DNA from 2 places in the Lysinibacillus sp. NPDC098008 genome. Region 1 is predicted to be linked to the other one. Evidence: riboswitches for the same ligand, from Rfam matches in the RefSeq annotation. Region 1 holds a riboswitch; the other holds the start of a gene.
The links. A riboswitch is a leader RNA that binds a small molecule or an ion and turns the genes downstream of it on or off. The one in region 1 is predicted to bind preQ1.
Positions count from the first base shown of each region.

Region 2: another riboswitch for preQ1. It lies ahead of queF (preQ(1) synthase); the one in region 1 lies ahead of ACIQVU_RS12120 (QueT transporter family protein).

Region 1 is NZ_JBIWBA010000013.1:22,385-30,600, forward strand. It holds gene trpB (tryptophan synthase subunit beta) at 1-456, opposite strand, end outside; T-box leader at 513-711, opposite strand; gene ACIQVU_RS12120 (QueT transporter family protein) at 785-1,267, opposite strand; PreQ1 riboswitch class I at 1,275-1,319, opposite strand; gene ACIQVU_RS12125 (ABC transporter substrate-binding protein) at 1,635-2,654, shown strand; gene ACIQVU_RS12130 (ABC transporter permease) at 2,741-3,769, shown strand; gene ACIQVU_RS12135 (ABC transporter ATP-binding protein) at 3,762-4,556, shown strand; gene ACIQVU_RS12140 (hypothetical protein) at 4,657-4,830, shown strand; gene ilvA (threonine ammonia-lyase IlvA) at 5,719-6,981, opposite strand; gene ACIQVU_RS12150 (TerC family protein) at 7,169-7,912, shown strand; gene bshB2 (bacillithiol biosynthesis deacetylase BshB2) at 7,955-8,216, opposite strand, start outside.
Region 2 is NZ_JBIWBA010000010.1:61,881-70,096, reverse strand. It holds gene ACIQVU_RS10800 (DUF2201 family putative metallopeptidase) at 1-1,770, opposite strand, end outside; gene ACIQVU_RS10795 (AAA family ATPase) at 1,774-2,832, opposite strand; gene ACIQVU_RS10790 (VUT family protein) at 2,971-3,504, opposite strand; gene queC (7-cyano-7-deazaguanine synthase QueC) at 3,501-4,166, opposite strand; gene queF (preQ(1) synthase) at 4,221-4,721, opposite strand; PreQ1 riboswitch class I at 4,812-4,858, opposite strand; gene ACIQVU_RS10775 (glucosaminidase domain-containing protein) at 5,114-5,899, shown strand; gene ACIQVU_RS10770 (S66 peptidase family protein) at 5,931-6,833, opposite strand; gene ACIQVU_RS10765 (DmpA family aminopeptidase) at 6,854-7,918, opposite strand.

The DNA.
Region 1 (8,216 bases):
CATCCGAAACACATTTAACGCTTGACGTTTTGTATCCTCTAGCCCCATATAGATCGTGCAATCCATGCCAAACATAGCACAAGCTGTAGCTGTTGCTACACCGTGCTGACCAGCGCCTGTTTCGGCAATTACACGGTTTGCCCCCATACGCTTTGCTAATAAAATTTGTCCTAATACATTGTTGATTTTATGTGAGCCTGTATGATTTAGGTCTTCCCGCTTTAAATAAATTTTTGCGCCACCTAATTGCTTTGTTAAATTTTCTGCAAAATAAAGAGGGGATTTACGCCCTACATATTCGCGGAAATAATAATCTAGCTCTTGCTTAAAATCACTATCATCTTTAAATTTCTGGAAGTTCTCATCTAAAATATTTAAGACATGCTGAAGCTCCTCTGGTACAAAGCTTCCACCGAATTCACCAAAATATCCTGCCTTTTCTGTTACTGTACTCATCTTTACTCGACTCCTCTACACTTTTTTCCATAAAAAAAGTCACTCCAATCCCTTATTCAAAGGACGAGTAACCGTGGTGCCACCTTTATTCGCAATTTTTTGCGCGCTTTTACTCCGATAACGGGGAGTGATTCGGCCTTGCATTTAATAAGGCTGCTCTGAAGTCCATTCACAAGTTTGTACTACTGGTTTGCACCGTCCACCAGCTCTCTTAAAGTAACAATGCTTGCTACTATTCTTCTTCCTCGCATTTAGTTTAGAAAGAATTGTAGAGTATATTCAGAATAGTGTCAAGCCAAAAAAAGACGAATCTACAAAGACTCGTCTGTTAAATCAAATGTTCGAAATGAAGGCGTTTATTTAAAATATACATAATTGGGGCTCCAACGGCTAGCACAACAAACTCGCCTGCTGCAACAGTTAGCCAAGTCCAGAAGAATGGAAGCTCTAAAGCTAGATTCAGCTCAAAGGCAATAATAAACATTGTGCATGTAAATAACAATGTATTGATAATTAAACGTGCCCATATATTTTTAACAAATTTACAGATTACAATAAACAGTCCAAGTGTAATGATAGAATGACCAACACCAAAGACTAAATCGTAAACGCCAAGCGGTGAGAACAGATTGGAAATAAATACACCAATAATGATTCCTACGGCAAAGCGTGGATTAAAGGCTACTAAATGGTTAAAAATCTCTGATATGCGGAACTGTACCTCTGTAAAGCCAAACGGCGCAACAAGCATTGTGACAGCAATATATAATGCCGCAATAATACCACTTGCTGCTAAAAATTTTATCTTCATAATGCATTTCTCCTTAGTTTTTTTTCGTGGGAGGTTCTCGAACCACGGTGCTTTTACACAAACTAATATTTTAGTATAAATACCTATAGAAAGTCAAATATATGTTCTTTAATTATCTATTGTCGCAAAATTGTCATAAAAAATTTTTAGGAGATAAAAAAGGTCAACAATTATTAAAAATAGCGCAATTTAGCAGTTTAAAGCGACAAATTGATAAAAAAACTAAAATATTTTGTCAAATTTAAAAGTCAGAACATTCATAATGTTGTTGACGAAGCTTAGTAATTAACGATAATATAGCGATACATTCACACTTTGTTTAGATAAAGTGTGATAGATATTTGAGAGATAGTCGGGGGGATTATTTGTGAAAAGCAATATGAAAAAGTTTTCATTCCTATTGTTTGGATTAGTTTTACTATTAGCTGCATGTGGCAATGGTGGCTCTGGTTCATCTGATTCAAGTGGAGATGAAAAAAATAACGCAAGTGAAAGTGAGAAAGCAGCAGAAACAACATATAAAATCGGGATTACACAAATTGTAGAGCATCCATCATTAAATGCTGCAACAGAAGGTTTTAAAAAGGCGATTGATGATGCCGGCTTAAAGGTTGAGTATGATGCACAAATTGCACAAGGTGATAACAGCCTTAACTCTACTATTGCAAACAATTTAGTAGGAGCAGATGTTGATTTAATTTTTGCAAACTCTACACCTTCTGCTCAAGCAGCAGCAACAGCTACAAGTGATATTCCAATTATTTTTACATCTGTTACAGATGCTATTGGCGCAGAGCTAATTGAATCAATGGAGAAGCCAGGGAAAAATGTGACAGGTACAATTGATTTACATCCTGAAACAATTGCTAAAACAGTAGCATTCTTCAAAGAGCTTGGCGCGGAAAAAGTAGGTATGGTTTACAATGCTGGTGAACAAAACTCTGTTGCACAAGTAACGGAAGTGAAAAAGGTGATGGATGAGCAAGGCTTAACAGTAGAAGAAGCATCAGCAGCTACTTCAGCGGATGTTAAGCAGGCTACAGAATCGTTAATTGGTAAAGTAGATGCTTTCTATATTATTACAGATAACACAGTTGTTTCTGCTTTAGAATCTGTTATTGATGTTGCTAATACAAATAAATTACCGCTGATTGTAGGAGAATTAGACTCTGTTGCACGTGGTGGCTTAGCTGCTTATGGCTTTGAATATTTCGATATTGGCTATGAAGCAGGACAAATGGCTGTGAAAATTTTGAAGGGTGAAGCAACACCTGCTGATACACCTGCACAATATCCACAAAACTTAAAGCTATTAATTAATAAAAAAGTAGCGGATGACCTAGGTATCGAAATTCAAGATTCTTGGGGTGCGGAAATTTTAGAATAAGTAAAAAGCAAAGCGGAGGAAACTTCTCCGCTTTATCTTCATTTAACAACAGGATGAATACAAGAAATTTAGGAGATGATTCAACAATGTTTTTAGCATTATTTGGCGCAGTGGAGCAAGGAATCATCTATGCAATTATGGCACTTGGTGTATATTTAACGTTTCGAGTGTTAGATTTTCCAGACTTAACCGTTGATGGAAGCTTTGTAACAGGGGCGGCTACAGCAGCAACAATGGTTCTGCTTGGCTACCATCCCGTCTTAGCAACTTTGGTGGCAATTGTTGCTGGATTTATTGCTGGATGTATGACAGGAATTCTTCACACAAAAGGGAAGATTAACCCGCTATTATCAGGGATTTTAATGATGATTGCTTTATATTCTATTAACCTACGAATTATGGGGTTAACTGCAGAAAATACGATAGGTCGTCCGAATATTCCATTGTTAAATTCAGAAACAATATTTTCTAAGTTTCAAGCATTTTGGAGTAACTTAGGCATCGACACTGCTCTTAATAATTTATTAACAAGCATTGGTCTTCAAAAAGTACCAGCTACATGGAGCGTAATGATCATCGTATTACTCATTACAATTGTTATTAAGTTATTAGCAGATTGGTTCTTAAAAACAGAGGTCGGGCTAGCTATCCGAGCAACTGGTGATAATAAGCGAATGATTCGCAGCTTCTCAGCAAATACAGATACACTTATTATTTTAGGGCTAGGACTTTCCAATGCACTTGTCGCATTTTCTGGAGCTTTAATCGCACAATATTCAAAGTTCTCAGATGTTAGTATGGGGATTGGTATGATTGTTATTGGTCTTGCATCTGTTATTATTGGGGAAGCTATTTTTGGCACAAAGACAATTATCCGCACAACGTTTGCTGTAATTGCAGGTGCTATTATTTACCGTATTATTTTAGCACTAGCATTGCGTGTAGATTTCCTTGATTCAGGAGATATGAAGTTAATTACAGCGATTATCGTTATTTTAGCGCTTATTTTACCGCAGTTTATTAATAAGGGCAAAGAGCGTAAGCGGAAAGCTAAACGTGCGGCAGAGCTTGCACAGGTTAAGGCAGTAGAGCAGGGAGGGAAAGGCCTTGCTTAAATTACATGGCATTAATAAAGTTTTTAACGAAGGAACACCTGATGAAAAAATTGCACTTGCAGAGATTAATCTACATTTACAGCCAGGTGATTTTGTCACAATTATTGGTAGTAATGGTGCAGGGAAATCAACAATGATGAATATGATTTCAGGAGCCTTAACACCTGATTTTGGTACAGTATCCATTGATGGCAATGATGTAACAGGTTTACCTGAATATAAGCGCTCGCAATATATTGGTCGTGTCTTTCAAGACCCAATGGCAGGTACAGCACCGACGATGACGATTGAGGAGAATTTAGCACTGGCATACTCTCGCAATAAGAATAGAGGAATACGTAGAGGTGTAGATAAAAAGCGTCGAGAATTTTTTAAAGAGTCTTTGGAGATGCTTGGCTTAAACCTTGAAAATCGTTTGTCAGCAAAGGTAGGCTTGCTATCAGGCGGTGAGCGTCAAGCATTGTCGTTGTTAATGGCAACATTCACGAAGCCATCTATTTTATTGCTGGATGAGCATACAGCGGCACTTGATCCATCTCGTGCAGAGTTAATTACTCGCATTACAAAGTATTTAGTCGACAAAGATCAGCTAACGACATTAATGGTAACGCATAATATGCAACAAGCATTAGATTTAGGCAATCGTTTGATTATGATGGATAAAGGTCAAATTATTTTGGAAGTTGAAGAAGACCGTAAGCATACATTAACCATTCCTGATTTAATGGCTGAATTTGAGCACATTCGTGGCGAAAAAATGAATTCAGACCGTGCTTTACTAGGTTAAATAAAACAGGCGAGGAGCAATTGATCTGCCCCGTAAAAGTTAGACATCCATCTAACTTTTACGGGGTTTTTAATATTTTTGCTGCTAAATAAAGGGGGGATTGGGCGATAATCGAGCAGAAGCTGCTGTTAAGCATGCAATTGGGGAAGGAGGTGAAATGATGTTTGTGAAACAGCGAGAGAAGTCTTGTAAGCTGTTGGTCTTAGAAGCACTTGAAAGAAGATTGCCAAAGAATCATGCTAGCTATGAGTATTTTCAGGAAATGCTAAGATGAGCAAGAGCTGGCTATGCAGGAAAACAGCGCGTTGATCAAGTGTGGCAGGAGATGAATCTACAGTAGCCTTATGTTTTACTACATGACATGGAGTTTCAATCCATCTATCAAATGGATACTTTGTTTTTAACACAAAATTGTATCTTAGTAATGAAGATTAAAAACATTGTTGGTCGTGTTGAGTATATGAAGGACAAACATCAATTTATTTGAATACATGTTGATGGGAAAATAGATGGCCTTCGAAATCCTTTTGATCAGGTAAAGCGACATGCTCAATTTTTACACAAGCTTTTATACGAGCAAGGCTGCGTTATGCCTATTAAGTATTTAGTTGTTGCTGCAAACCCAAATATGGTGATGTCCTCTAGCCTATTCTCGCAGCCTATTTTGCATATGAGTGGTTTACTTGAGAAAATAGAATAATTGCTCAAGCAATCTGCTCATATCTATTTGAGTGAACATGAATTGGGTGAACTTGCAGCCTATCTATTGAGGATGCATAAGCCTTCTACATGGAACCCTGCTATTGCTAGGCATGAATTAAAGAAGGGGGCATTATGCTCACATTGTCAAAAAAATTGATAAACAATCATTTTTAACAGCATTACAAGAGTATCGTTTATTACATGGAAATGAAATATCAAATATACAATTTTGCGATGTTTTTAATAGCTCATCTAGCAAGACAGCATATTATTTTTTACAGAAGCTAAAATTTGAAATAGTGGGAAGCAATAAACATAGAAAATATATTATACCTGCACATAAGCAAGCTATCGTAGCGATCAGATAGTGTGGCTTATTAGTTGGGTGATAAAACTAATAAGTTAGGCGATAAACGCAAAAATAAAAAGCCTCACCTGTTGAGAAGTGAGACTTTTCATTTTAAACTAGTAAGCCAAATAGTTGAATGTCGTTGTTAACTTCTTTGTATTTGAAGCCGAATTCGTCCATTCGAGCAAGTAAGCCTTCATAATCCTCACGATTGCCGAGCTCGATACCAACTAGGGCAGGACCGCTTTCCTTATTGTTTTTCTTTGTATACTCAAACGTTGTAATATCATCGTTTGGTCCAAGCACGCTTGTTAGGAATTGGCGAAGTGCCCCTGCACGCTGAGGGAAGCTAACAATAAAGTAGTATAATAAACCTTCGTGAATTAAAGATTTTTCTTTAATTTCCTGCATACGGCCAATATCATTATTACCACCGCTAATAATGACAACAACAGATTTTCCTTTAATTTCCTTTTTGTAAAAATCGAGTGCTGCTACTGATAATGCCCCAGCAGGCTCAGCAATAATTGCATGCTTATTATATAAATCTAAAATCGTTGTACAGACTTTTCCTTCAGGGACAAGCACAATATCGTCTAAATAACGACGACAAACATTGTATGTGTGATGCCCAACGCATTTTACAGCAGCCCCATCAACAAACTTATCAATCCAGTCAAGTGCTACTGCGCCGCCTTCTGCAAAAGCAGCCTGCATACTGCCAGCCCCAGCAGGCTCTACGCCAACAATTTTACTAGTAGGAGAAAGGTTTTTCACATAGGCAGAAACACCTGACATTAAGCCGCCGCCACCAATGCTGCCAAATACATAGTCAATTGGCTCCTCCATATCATTCATAATTTCCACTGCTACAGTTCCTTGACCAGCAATAACATCAAAATCATCGAATGGATGAATAAAGATTTTGCCATGCTCTTCACAATAGCTTTGTGCACTTTCAGCGGAGTCATCAAATGTATCACCTGCTAAAATGATTTCCACATACTCGCGGCCAAACATACGCACTTGGTCTATTTTTTGCTTTGGTGTCGTTTGAGGCATAAAAATGCTAGCTTGAATTTTTAATTGGGCACAGGCATAAGCTACGCCTTGGGCATGATTGCCTGCACTTGCACATACAACGCCATTCTTGCGAGCCTCGTCCTCAATTTTTTTGATTTTATAATAGGCTCCACGAAGCTTAAAGGAGCGTACATGTTGTAAATCCTCGCGCTTAAAATAAATATTAGCTCCGTATTTCTCGGATAAATAGTCGTTTTTTTGTAGTGGTGTATGCACAACTACATCTTTTAAAAAATGATGTGCAATAAGGACATTCTCCACTTGCACGGTTTTAGTATCAGCAACTTCCATAATATTCATCCTCCGTTATACGTTTAAAACATTTATCTATGATAGCATATTTTATAAGCTTTTTGGTATTAATTTTTAGTAAATTCTAAATTTTCCGTGTCTATTTTGTGATGTAAGCGATTTCTTGAAAAAATCTCATAACGAGTATGGTCAAGCATATACTAGACTAGCGATAGGAGGGTGACTGTTGGAGATTATTCAAGGAATTTTATCTACATACAGGCAATTTTTCGATTGGGCGATGTGGCAGGAGGTGCTAACAGACCCTGTATCTTGGGGACTGATTTCTTCCTTAATACTTATAGAAGGCTTACTATCAGCGGATAATGCACTAGTCCTAGCCGTTCTTGTTAAACATTTACCAGATAAACAACGAAAGCGAGCATTAATGTATGGTATGCTAGGGGCCTACTTTTTTAGGTTTTTATTTATAGGAATCGGCGTGTATCTCGTAGAGTTTTGGTTTATTAAAGTGCTAGGCGCTTTATATTTAGGGTGGCTTTGTATCGCTCATTTTCTTCAAATAGGGCAGGAGGATCAGATGAAGGAGATGAAAAAATCAGGGCTGATGGTACGCATTTTCGGGACATTTTGGGCGACGGTTATTTCAGTGGAGCTGATGGATATTGCCTTTTCCATTGACTCTATATTTGCTGCCTTTGCGGTATCTAATCAGGTGTGGGTGCTATTAGTTGGTGGGATGTTGGGTATTTTAATGATGAGGACAATTGCAGGAGTATTTTTAATGATTATTGAAAAAATCCCTGAGCTTGAAGCGACTGCCTTTATTATTATTGGTGTTATTGGCATAAAAATGCTTGTGAGTGTTATTGGAATCCATGTGCCACATTATTTATTTTTCCTCTTTTTATTAATTGCTTTTTCCATTACTTTTGTTGTTCATATGATTAATAGAATAAAAACTGCCTAATGAAAAAGGCTCTGTTCCCAAGCGTGAGAACAGAGTCTTTTTTTAGTTTGTATATTGATCAGGGTCGACAATATAGAATTTTTCAACACTTAGCCAGCTTTCACTCATTGGTTCACCATTATCGATACGTTTTTCAGTTTCCTGCATCATCCAGCCAGTTTGTGAGGCATGTGCTTGTAATGCTTTTACTTTGTCCATTTTCATTTCACGAATATCGTAGACAATATGTGGCTCACCATTTTTTTCAACCGTATCGTTTGCAAACGCACAGGCTAATATTTGTGGGCGAGCAGCTTTTGGCATA
Region 2 (8,216 bases), on a different contig from region 1:
TACAAATGGTAGTTTAGCTCCTTGTGGTAGCACAAAGGCATGTGCCCGTTTAATGGTCAGGCGATCACATTGCCCATCTGTAATAATAAGAATAGGACCGTCCTTTGGGAAATCCTGTGCCGCTTCAATTAGCTGGATACCAGGCTGTAATACCGTGCCGCCCCTTCCCCTTACCTTGACCTTTGTCAGCAATTCCCCAGGCGCTATATAGCCCGCATCATAGGCAACAGCATCACAAAAAATAACACGTACAAGGGGTACATCTCTTGCTATACTATAGCTGGCAATCGTACCAAGTGCCTTGCCTAACAGTAAACGATCCATTGAGCCTGATGTATCAATAATGACCGCAAATGTACGTCCATCTGCCTCGCCGCTTTGATATATCCATCTTGGGCGTGCAATATCAGGCGTTGATGCTTGTCTTCTGCTTGGTCGTGCATATGTTCTCACCTTGTCAATCGGCTGAAACATACGATCAAACCAGCGCGCTAATTCCACATCCCATGCAATTGGTGGCTGTGCAAGACTGCGAATTTCCTCCACAAGCCCCTGTGGCAAATAGCCCCTATCCTGTGCCATATGATAGCTCAGCCCTTGACTTAGCGCTCGTCTATAAAATGCATCCAAATCCATTCCTCTTTGCCCTTCCCAGAAATCAGGTGGCTTTGTTTCCATTATATCCACAGTACCCTGCCCTCGAAACGTTCGCAGCTTACGATACATTCTTATATCAGTGACAATTCGATCATAAATGGATTCCGCTGATAAGCCCTTTAACGCAGGGTCATAGAGTCCCCCAATTGCTGGCATCTCCCCAATTTTCATATCCATAAGCCAGCCATTAATGACATAATCACAGGCAACATTCCATAAATATGCATCACGCCCTTGTCTGCGTGTAGTATGACTAAGCCCAGCATGCAGCAATTCATGGGCGATCAGAAACCTCATTTCCTCATCCGTCATCGGTACAGAAGCATTAATGTAAATTTCCTTTGTATCAACTGCAATCGCTGCAACCGAAATATCCATTCGTGTACAAATAAGTGGGTCTTCAATAATCGTAAAATCTGCGGCTAGTGCGCCAAACAATGGATAGGAGCTCATAAACCAAGCCCTTGCACGCTCTGCCTGCGTAATAATCATTGAGCCTGCTAGTGTGCTATCTACACCTCCTGCTACACGAATCGCGCTTTGTACAGCCTTTGATAAGCCCTCAGCAAATAGGATCGGATAATTACTACGATAACCACTGTAAAAATAATCATTGCCTCGTGCTGTAGTGATAAAATCTGTTTGCCCTGGCATTGTACTATAGCCCTTTAAATGCTCTGGTACACCTTCGCGCAGCAATTTTTCATATAATTTCTCCTCAGAGCTAAAGGATTCAAAAAGCGGCTCATTCATCTCCTTCGGTGCTTGCCCAAATTTTAGCTCTGCTAAAAATTTTGTAATATAGCAATCACAGGCAATATTCCATAATTCAGGCTGTTCTTTCGGCTGATGATGGGATAAGCCAAGATGCAATAAGCAATGGGCAATCACATAGGCCCATTCATTTGGCTGTCCTTTTTGATCCTGATTGACACTAATCATGCCTGTGCTTGTCACGTAAGCCCAATCTTTTTGCGGCATACTTTCATATTGCAAATAAACGGCATGACAAAGCGCCGCAAATAGTGGATGCTCAGCTACAATGGCATGTCCAAGCGCAATATTTTTACTATTTTTATGTTCCTGCTGTGCAGCTTTCCTTTTTTTCGCCATCTATTACCCATCCTTTTTAGCGACCAAACGTGGTAAATCTCTAATCACCTCTAGCATAAACCATGCAGGCAGTGCCTCACCCTTCTGCTCTGCTACAACCATTTGTGCAATTTCTAAGCTAATGGCTGATAGGTCCTTGATTAAATCCTTGGCACGAAAGGCAAGCTGTCGTTGATTCGCCTTTAATGTTGTATGTTCATTTGGCAGCTCCTTGATAAGCTGGGCACGCAAGGATTGTGCCATAAAATACAATAAATCTCTTTCATCAGGCTGATCTGGCCAACGTAGTTCACCATTAATAATTTTTGCTAAATCATATTTGCTTTGTATTTGTTTGATAAAGGCTTTAAACTGACTTGCCGTATGTGGCGATAAACAGCTACTTGCTAAAATATCAATATCTGTTTCTCCTAAGCTCTTCCCATAGGCATAGAGGCAATCGCTTAGCATATGCCACGAGCGTGGTGTGGAGAAGGGCTCCTCGGTTTTTGGCGGCTCACTCCATAAATGATCTGGACGCATTTGAATATATTCAATCACATATGGATGAATTTCATGTGCATAAGCCCATTCTAGCCAATCTCGATGAGAGGCTCTTAGCTGCACATGCACCATGCGATTGATTAATGCAGAGGACATTGGCTTGACTATGGCACTATCCTGTGCTCGATTGCCCGCTCCAATGACAATCGTTCCCTCTGGTAAAATAAACTCACCGATCCTTTGCTCATGAATCAAGCTATAAAATGCCTTTTGTACCTCCTGTGAGCAAGCATTTAATTCATCTAAAAAAAGACAATAAGGCTCATTTCGAGCAATCATTTTCGGTGGACAGAAAACACTATGGCCATCCTTAATTTGCGGAACCCCAATAATATCCTCAGGCGCTAGCTGACTGCCCAATAAAGAAACACATGGCAAGCCTAATTCACTTGCAAAATTTTCAACGATTGCTGATTTTCCAATACCCGGTGCTCCCCATATAAAAACAGGTCGTACAGGCGCTACATTTAATAAAAAATCATATAATTGTTTTTGTGTGACGCTAAAAATTGTATTCAATACAAACTTCCTTTCAATAGTTGATCACTTTAAAGGTACATAATACCATTTTTTATGGACCCATGCTTGTGCCCGACTTGGCTCTTACTAAATAGGAAAAAGGATGTGTCAGAATTTCTCTCTGAACACATCCTCTTTTTAAGCCAGTCGTTTCTCACGCAATGCCTGTCCTTGGACAATGACCCATACACCAACTAGTTGCAGCGCTGTTTTGACGATGATTTGTCCAACAATTGCTGCAGGTACGGCTGCCCACGGAAGAAAGCCCGCACCAAGTGGGCTTAGCCCAACAATAACGAAAACCGTTGAATCAAGCAGCCCTCCTACAGTACCGCTGTAAAGCACACGCCAAGCCATTGGAAGCTTCAAGCGTGTATAAATTTCAGTATCTGCTGTTTCAGAAATAATAAACGACAGCGCTGATGCTGCCACAATCATCAATGTATCACCTAAGGAAAACGATACAGCAGCGGATAAAAATAATGCAATGAAAATAAAGAAATATGTTTTTTTACGTCCATATTTATTTTGTACAAGGTCACGGAATATAAATGTTGCTCCAACAAAAAATGTCCCTATCGGCACGATAAACATGCCCATTTCCAACGGTGCAAAACGCGCTGTCACAACATTAGCAATCACAATCGAAGCTAAATAACAAAAAATTCTCATGCTTCTTGCCCCGCTTTCGTCGCTAAATAGCTTTGTAGCCCGTTTTGCCGCAGCTTACATGCCGGACATTCTCCACAGCCATCTGCCACAACACCGTTATAGCAAGTGAGTGTTTGCTCTCGCACAAAGTCGAATGCATCAAGCTCATCCGCTAATGCCCACGCCTGTGCTTTGTCAAGCCACATTAATGGCGTATGTAAAACAAATGGCTCATCCATCGCTAAATTAAGCGTTACATTGAATGCTTTTACAAACTGATCTCGGCAATCAGGATAGCCGCTAAAATCGGTTTCACAAACACCCGTCACAAGATGCTTTGCTCCAACTTGGCTTGCCAGTACACCTGCGAAGGATAAAAATAGCAAATTGCGCCCCGGTACAAAGGTTGATGGCAGCTCACCATCTTGTCCTTCCTCAATGTTAATATCCTCACGTGTTAATGCGCTAGCCGCAAGCTGATTTAATAATGACATATCTAAAATATGGTGCTTAACACCAAGCTGTTGTGCGATGTTTTTGGCACAGTCAATTTCTAAACGATGGTTTTGTCCGTAATCAAATGTCACCGCCTCCACTTCACCAAATTGCTGCAATGCCCAAAATAAACAAGTTGTGCTATCCTGCCCGCCGCTAAATACAACGATGGCTTTTTCCTTTTTCATCATAAAGCCTCTTTTCTTAGTTTTTTTCAGAGGGTTGCTAAAAACCTCTTTATCTTAACGATTATCAATTTTCTCTGGATATAAATCGTGATTTATTAAGCGATGGTCCGCAATTTTTTCATATTTTGTCCCAGGACGACCATAGTTGCACCACGGGTCAATTGAAATGCCTCCACGCGGCGTAAATTTGCCCCACACCTCGATATAGCGAGGGTCTAATAGCTGAATTAAATCGTTCATAATAATATTCACACAATCCTCATGAAAATCGCCATGATTGCGGAAGCTAAATAAGTACAGCTTCAACGACTTGCTTTCCACCAATTTTTTATCTGGAATATAGGAAATATACATTGTCGCAAAATCAGGCTGCTGTGTAATTGGGCATAAGCTTGTAAATTCTGGGCAATTAAATTTCACAAAATAATCACGCTCTGTATGTAAGCTATCCACAGCCTCCAACACTTCTGGCGCATATTGCATTGGATATTTCACCTGCTGATTGCCTAACAATGTTAAATCTCCTAAACCTTCTTGTTCTGTACGACTAGACATCAAAAAAAGCCTCCTTCAAAGTTGTGTACAACAAAACTTTTAAAAGAGGCTCAGCTATTTTCTATATCATATGTAAGAGGAAAAATGATCCTATGCATAGTTTTTTATAGAGGGTATAAGCTATGAACCTCTGTTATGAAAGTTTTACATACGAAATTCTATCAACTATTTGGAAACACGTCAATACAAAATATGCACACCTGCTCTGTCACTAGCAAAGGAACCAATCCATCGTTATAGCGTTTTATTAATAATGAGAGTAATTCTATCGTACATCCCTTTATCCCGTATTAACAGCCTGTAAAAACCCGATTGGTAGTTTCACTTTATTTCTCTTTCACTCTCTGCAATAATGAGAGATAGCTAAATTTTTAATAGAAGGGAGGGAGATGTTGTCACGCTCAACATCAAGCAGTGCTATGAAATATGTAGTTAAATTTGTTAAAGGATTTATCGTTACAGTTGTTGTGATCTGTCTTTCATTTTTTATGGTCACACAGCTATTCAATCAGCCTGAAATCGAAGAGCCTGTTGTGATTGATGATCGTCCAAGTGTGGAAGAGTTTATTGGCACAATTGCTGAAACTGCACGGGACCTTGGTGCTAAAAATGATTTATATGCGTCCGTGATGATAGCCCAAGCTATTTTGGAAAGTCAGCATGGTCAAAGTGGGCTTGGCTCCGCTCCTAACTATAATCTTTTTGGTATGAAAGGCAACTATCAAAACAACTCTGTCACACTTGAAACCGTTGAAGATGATGGTTCAGGCAAGCTCTCAACTGTGATGGCTGAATTTCGGAAATACCCTTCCTATGAGGCATCCATGCAAGATTATGTAAAGCTAATGCGAAATGGGGTTTCTTGGAATGAAAATTTTTATGCTGGCGTCTTTAAAAGCAATACAACATCCTACACAGAGGCAACAAAATTTCTAACAGGCTCCTATGCCACTGATTCATCATACAACGAAAAATTAAATGCCCTTATTGCCAAATACGACCTCCAGCAATATGATAGCCCTGTTAAAGATAAGAAAACGATTACGGTCGCTGATGGTGACTCCTTAATGCAGATTGCAGAAGTTCATAATGTTAAAGTCACATCAATTAAACAATGGAATCAGCTACGTTCAGATCGTTTAGAGGCAGGACAGCAGCTAAATATTTATCATTATTAAGGTCTTCTGAACTATTACATTTCGTAATAGTTCATTTTTTTAGTTGAATTTGCGGCTGATCGGCATCCATCACAACCATGCCGCCTAAGGGCAATGACATCGTTGGTAGGCAATGCCCACAGGCAATATTGGCAATAATAGGCTTGCTTAACGGCACTAATATTTCCTGGAAAATAGTTTGTAACGAAGACTGTGTGCCACAATTTGTCCAAGCACCTAATAAAATTCCTGCTGCCTCATCAAGCTTTCCTGCCAGCTTTAACTGGGTAAGCATTCGATCAATGCGCTGGGGGCTCTCATCAATATCCTCTAAAAATAAAATTTTTCCCTTTGTATCAATTTCATAGGGTGTGCCAAGTGATGCGGTTACTAATGTTAGATTGCCCCCTGTAAGCAAACCTGCTGCACTGCCCCCTACAAGCGTAGTCATTGGCTGTGCTGCTGGATTCTCCACATTTATATGTTCCACTGCCATCGTTTGCTGCTTAAATGATTGCCATGTATACATATCCATTTCCTGCTTGATAAACTCCGTGGATGGCATTGGTGTATGATACGTAATAAAGCCACAAAGCTGATTAAAGGCAATATGTAAAGCTGTTACATCACTATAGCCCGCAAATACTTTAGGATGCGCCTTGATCATTTCAAAATCGAGCTGTGCTAAAATTTTTGTCGCGCCATAGCCTCCACGTATACAAAAAATCCCGTCAATTGTAGGGTCTTGAAACATACGATGTACATCCGCTGCCCGTAGCTGATCCGTGCCTGCTACATAGCCATGCTGCGCATAGCATGTTTCCCCAGCAATAACCTTGAATCCTAGCCTTTCAACACTGGCAATAGCAGGCTTTACATTTTCGGGTGGAACAGCACTTGACACACTGATTAGCCCCACCGTATCCCCTTTTTTTAATGGCTTTGGACGAAGCAATCCTTCCCCTCCTTTATTTGTCACTTTTCACATGATTCATACATATAAGCCTCCACCTTATGTCCATCCCGTCCTACTGTTGTTTGTGCTTGAAATAGTGAATTTATAATAGCCTCCTCTGTAGCCTCAGCGGCTGCTGCAAATAGTTGATTCATCACTGGATGATCCTCACGTAGTTGTGTACGTGTTACTATAAGCTGATCTGTTGTGTGTGGAATATGATGTGCTGTTGTAAAGCCGATAACAATATCACCACTACCATGAGAAAAATGGCTGCCTGTTCTGCCTAGTCCTATTCCACAACGCTTAATAACACGCGTTAATTGACGACTACTCAGTGGTGCATCTGTGGCAAGCACAATCATAATGGAGCCATCTGTTGGTGCTAATGTTGATGACTGTTGAGAAGTAGAAGCACGATAATGATGGGCTAAAAAATCGGCACTTTGCCCAAAATTGCTAAGCACCATACAGCCTACTGTATAGCAAATATCCGTTTGTTCCACCTTCACAAGACGTGAAGATGCACCAATTCCTCCTTTATAGCCAAAGCACATCATCCCTTTCCCTGCCCCAACTGCCCCTTCTTGCGCTGTAGAATCGGTAGCTGTACGAATGGCTTCCATTGCATGCTCAGGTGTAATGGCACATGCGCGAATTGAATTTAAATAGCTATCATTGCATTCACCTACAACAATATTAATGGTTCCTGTTGTCAGACCGATATCCTCATTTGCTTCAAGCATATATTGCAATGTGCCCTGCGTAACAGCAGGCACACTCAATGTATTTGTTAGCATGATGGGCGATTCCAGCACTCCAAGCTCATTCACCTGCACAAGCCCTGTTGTTTTGCCAAAGCCATTGAGCACGTAGCTTGCTGCTGTCACTTTCTGCTGAAATAAATTGCCATCATGTGGCAAAATCGCTGTCACACCTGTACATGCATATGCACCTTGAGCAGCTAATGGCTGATCTAATGTCACATGACCTACTTGGACACCTGCAACATCTGTTATACAATTTTTTGATCCTGTTGGTAATGTACCAATTGTTATCCCTAGTTCTCTTGCTTTACCTCGCATATGCTGCCTCCCACTAATATGATGCTATCATCTATTATACGTTAAAATACATCACCTGTTCCCATAGATAGCTTTTGACTATGAAATATTACAGCTAATATGAAAATACAGTTTTTGGCGCACTACCCACCACCAAACACGCAAGGGGCTGTCCGAAAAGTATATATCTTTTCAGACAGCCCCAGCTTCTATATTAAATATTCGCGAACAATGCTTGCTCCTGTGGTAATCACAATCCATTGTCACTATCCTCGTCGCAAAGGGGGCGTTTCAAAACGACTTTTCAGACGCCCCTCCT